One region of the Pseudarthrobacter sp. YAF2 genome, then DNA from elsewhere that is predicted to be linked to it. Evidence: riboswitches for the same ligand, from Rfam matches in the RefSeq annotation. Region 1 holds a riboswitch; the other holds the start of a gene.
What was found. Region 1 has a riboswitch for cyclic di-AMP ahead of AB4Y79_RS06205 (LysM peptidoglycan-binding domain-containing protein). Riboswitches for the same ligand answer to the same signal wherever they lie in the genome.

Region 1 (2,381 bases):
AACCTTGGCCGGGCCGCCCGCGGCGACCTGCGGCCCGTGCGCGGGATGGTGCTGGACTTGGCCGCCTTCGACGCTTGGGCGGAGCGGTGGCTGGCACTGCAACCCGATGCGGGGCTGATGGACAGTGTGAACCCGGCGTACATTCCGCGGAACCACCTGGTAGAGGAAGCCCTCGCTGCCGGCACGGAAGGAGACTTGGCCCCGCTGCACCGCCTGCTCGAGGCCGTCACCGATCCCTTTACCGAGCGGACCGGGCTGGAGCGCTATACGGAAGGCGCCCCGGAGGACTTCGGCGCCTACATGACCTTTTGCGGGACCTGATCCGCCACGGAATGAGGCCAGCAGCAGGACGACAGGAGGGCGGCAGCCGGAAAACCCGGCTGCCGCCCTCCTGTGAGAAGCCTGCTTCGCTGCGCGAAGGCCTAGGCTACGCGGACCACTGAGTAGCCGCTGAGCCAGCTGATGGAGTGCACCTGCGTGGTGTACCCGTTGACGCCGCCGCTCACAACCTGGCCGTTGCCGGCGTATACGCCCACGTGGCCCGAGGTGATGATCAGGTCGCCGGGTGCCGGGCTGCCGACCACGCTGCCGTACTGGAAGAACTGGGTGGGGGCCAGATCGCCGACACTCTTGCCAACCGAGCGCAGGGCCTTCTCGACCATGGCAGTGCAGTCCTGGCTCACACCGATCTGGCTGTAGGCGGAGGACAGGATGGCGGCCCCGGTCCCGGTGCCAGTGGTGGAAGCCACCGGAGTAACGGAAGCGTAGGACATGTTCATGCCGGTGTTCGCAGGTGCGGTGGCGGCTGCCGCCTGGACTGGCGCCGCTGCAGGGGCTTGAGCAGGTGCTGCCACGTAGCCTGCACCGGGAATCTGGATCTGGTCGCCGGGGTAGATGATGGACGACAGGCCCAGGCCGTTGGCAGCCAGGACGTTGTTCAGGCTGACCCCGTACGCTGCCGAAATCGCACCGAGCGTATCCCCGGAAACGACGGTGTGCACGGTTGTTGCCGCGGCGGCCGGAGCAGCTGCCGGCGCTGCGGCGGCCTGGACAGTAGTTTGGTCAGTAGTGTCCGCGCCAGTCACGCCCGCGTGGGCCGGGGCGCCGACCCCGAAGGCAATGCCGGACGCGGCCGCAACCGCGAGTGCCGGACGGCCCAGCGAACGGGCCTGCGACTTGGCGGTCACGGCGAGGCCCTCGAGCGCAATGGAGCGGGCCGGAGTCGCGCGGTGGCGGGCAGTGGTGAGATTTTTTGACACGATAGATCGCCTCTCCCATGCCTGCGGGGTGAGCTGTCGGGTTCGGGTTGGAGATACCCGGCCGAACACCTCTCCGCAGTGGGCGGAGGAGCTGTTCGACTTAACCCCAAGACCTCAAAAGGTCGTGGAAACTTGGTTCCCCCGTCCCTGCCAGCATGAAAGCGGTTGAATCCCGTGATCAGCGGCAGGGCTCGGCAAACTGATGGGAATGTCCCGTTTTGGGAGGGACACCAGAAGACCATAACCCGCCGACACCGCAATTGTCACGTTTAGATAACATACGAGCTTTGTCTCTCGTATTCTGCAAACGATTGGATATGGCGCATCGCCCGGCATTAGCCCGAGGTTGACCGGGTGGCGGCCTCTCAGGGTAACAAAGCGGGCACGGCCGCCTTTCCGCCCCGGCGTGTCGCCGGTATGCTTCGGGACTATGCGCCTGTTCGTGACCATGCCCAAGTCCCCGCTGATGGGGGGATTGCTCGCTATCGCGGTGGCCGCGACGACGGTGCTGCCTGCCTCCGCGGACGAGCCGCCGCCGCCAGGTGGATACCCGTCCTGGGCCGACGTGCAGCAGGCGCAGTCTTCTGAAGCGGCGAAAGCGGCGGAGATCACCACCATCAACGGGCTGCTGAGCGGTCTCCAGACCCAATCGGAGGCGGCCGGTGACGCCGCCGTCCGGGCGGCCGCGGACTATGCCGCAGCCGACGCCGAGCTGCAGGCGGCATCAACGCGGGTGGATGCATTGTCCGCCCAGGCCGCCCGCGCCAGCGACGAACTGGCCAAGTATCGCAAGGAAATCGGCGCCCTTGCCGTCCAGTCGTATAAGACGGGCGGGACCAATGCCGGGTTCTTCGTGGCCCTGGATGCCCTGGAGAAAAACAGCGTCCAGGGGCTCAACCTCGTCCAGCTCGTGGGCGACAAAACGGCGGCACTGGTGGACAAAGCGGCGGCCGCCGGCAAGGTTGCCGCTTCGCTGGCGGAGCAGGAAAAGGCGGCCCGCAGTGAACGCGAACGCCTGTCCGGGGAAGCAAAAACCAAACTGGACGCGGCCCGCTCCGCCCAGGACACACTCGCCCGGCAGGTCAGTGACGAACAGCAACACAGCAGCGAGCTGACTGCCCA
Region 2 (2,381 bases), on a different contig from region 1:
TCAAGAGCGTCAACTTCGGAAAAGTTGACGCGAGTTAGACGGTACAGCAGTTTTGCTTCAATGTCACATTCAGGTCACGGCGAGTCACTGGGATCTGAGAGTGCGCAATCATTCGGTTACAACCAGCCCATGGGATCGACCACTTCGCCGTTGACCTGCACCTCGAAGTGCAGGTGACAGCCGGTGGAAGCACCGGTGGTCCCGCTCAGCGCCACGACTTCGCCGCGGGAGACCGTCTGGCCCACTTTGACGTTGAAGGACGAGAGGTGGTTGTACGTGGTCTCCAGGCCGTTGCCGTGGTCGATGACCACCCGGTTTCCCCCGCCGAACTGGTGCCAGCCGGCGAAGGTCACGGTTCCTGTCGCGGCTGCCAGGACGGGCGTCCCGCATTGTGCCACGAAGTCCTGCCCGCGGTGGAAGTCTCCGGTGCCTCCGGTAATGGGGCTGACCCGGTAGCCAAAGGGTGAAGCGGTAACGAGGGATGCCAGCGGGGCAGCCAGGGTTCCGGCGGAGGCGGCCCGGCTCACCGACCCGGCCGACTGGGCGCTCAGCAGCTGCTTCAGCTTTCCGTCCGGGTCTGCCTGCGTCACGACGGCCGAGCGGCTGAAGTCGATCTGGGCGCCTACATCGGCGGAAATCTGGGGCTGGGGGCTGACGGAGGAGGCAGCCTGGGGTACTGTGCCGGCTGCGTCCGTCGCCATGACCGGGCTTGTGGCCGGCATGGTCACGGTCAGCACAAGGCCGGTGGCGGCGAGGGCGATGCCAGCCTTCTGGCCGATGCCGCTGGCCGCAGCAAAGTCGGTGATTTGCCGGAATGGACCCCTGCGGCGGCGCGCATCCCGCTGCGGGTCACGGGGGCGCTCCGCAGCGGCGACTTCGACAACCCGGGGTGCCTCAGGGGGGCCGGCCGCGCGACGGCGGCCCCGGGAGGTCTGCATGGTCAAGAAGGGTTCCTCTCTGGAATCGCCTGCGAAGTTAGCTGTCGGATTCGGGTCAGAGAGATCAAAGACCCGGTCCGCCATGGGCAAACTTCTGCGCAGGGGTATTCCCGGAAGAATCCTTCACTGGAGAGGCTTGCTGCTGACGGACTTCACCCCAAGGCAGTCCCCCGCTGCCGGTTGTGGTTCCCCCGCCTCTGCCAGTAACGACTCGTACACCTGGTCCGCTGGCAGAGCTCGGCTCCGGATCAGGTAACGCTTAAGTATCAACGCTGGCTTCCACTATAGGGGCTTAAGACCCTGGGTAACAATTCCGTTATCTTTGTGTGGAAACCCCTGCGTGGGGTACAAGAAGCGGGCGTCAGGCCTGGTTCACGGCGACAAAGACGTGCGCGGCAACCTCGGGCGGAAGCTCCAGCGCCCCCTCGATTCCTGCCACCCGCACCGAAATGTAGTCACCCACGCGTTCCAGTGACACTGCCGCGCCGGGCCGGATGCCGCCTTCGTCGAGTTGGGTCAGCAGTTCCGGTTCAACCTGGATCGGTTCCGCCAGGCGGCTGATGGTCACTCCCGACGCAGGCCCGTAGGCCTTCATTGCTTCCACCAGGCTGATGGCGCCGTCACCGAAGCCGGGCCCGGGCTGCCCGCCCAAGGCGGCCAGGCCGGGGATGGGGTTGCCGTAGGGCGACTCAGTGGGATGGTCCAGCATCTCGTAGATCCGCCGCTCCACCCGTTCGCTCATCACGTGTTCCCAGCGGCAGGCTTCATCGTGGACGTAGGCCCAGTCCAGCCCGATGACGTCGGCCAACAGGCGTTCGGCCAGCCGGTGCTTCCGCATGACCTCGGTGGCACGCTTGCGGCCAGTGTCGGTCAGTTCCAGGTGCCTGTCACCGGAGACGACAACCAGGCCATCGCGCTCCATCCGGCCGATCGTCTGGGAAACGGTGGGTCCCGAGTGGCGCAGGCGTTCGGCGATACGGGCCCGGAGGGCAACGATGTTTTCTTCCTCAAGCTCCAGGATGGTCCTGAGGTACATCTCCGTAGTGTCGATCAGATCCGTCATCCAGCTCAGCTCCTCGAGCGCAGTACCTTGCGTTGTCCCACCGTATCGCCTCTTCCCGCGACGTAGTCCGGGGAAAGTTTAGCCTATTTTGATTTAGTCCGAATAGGCGCGGACGCGTGCGGCGTCTCATTGGCTGGACATTGACGCAGCCCGCTCCCGCCACCCCGTGCGCTTCAGGCAGAATTGGGGGAGGTTTGCACTGCAGCCATGGCCGGCTCCCGGCCGCCCACCACCCGGACCACAGCTTTCGTCCCCGCCGAATGGAGCACCTGTGAGCGACACCAGCATCACGATTCCCGCCAACCTCCTGCCCCAGGACGGGCGGTTCGGGGCCGGCCCCTCAAAGGTCCGGCCGGAACAGATAGATGCCCTGTCCGCTG

Region 2: linked by a shared signal. The riboswitch ahead of AB4Y79_RS09780 (M23 family metallopeptidase) and the one ahead of AB4Y79_RS06205 (LysM peptidoglycan-binding domain-containing protein) in region 1 are both predicted to bind cyclic di-AMP.

The regions. Positions count from the first base shown of each region.
Region 1 covers NZ_JBFRDA010000004.1:153,004-155,384, forward strand. Annotated here, with positions in the region: gene AB4Y79_RS06200 (protein adenylyltransferase SelO) at 1-321, shown strand, start outside; gene AB4Y79_RS06205 (LysM peptidoglycan-binding domain-containing protein) at 423-1,259, opposite strand; cyclic di-AMP (ydaO/yuaA leader) riboswitch at 1,263-1,433, opposite strand; gene AB4Y79_RS06210 (coiled-coil domain-containing protein) at 1,690-2,381, shown strand, end outside.
Region 2 covers NZ_JBFRDA010000008.1:24,068-26,448, reverse strand. Annotated here, with positions in the region: gene AB4Y79_RS09780 (M23 family metallopeptidase) at 117-938, opposite strand; cyclic di-AMP (ydaO/yuaA leader) riboswitch at 951-1,181, opposite strand; gene AB4Y79_RS09775 (metal-dependent transcriptional regulator) at 1,300-2,001, opposite strand; gene serC (phosphoserine transaminase) at 2,273-2,381, shown strand, end outside.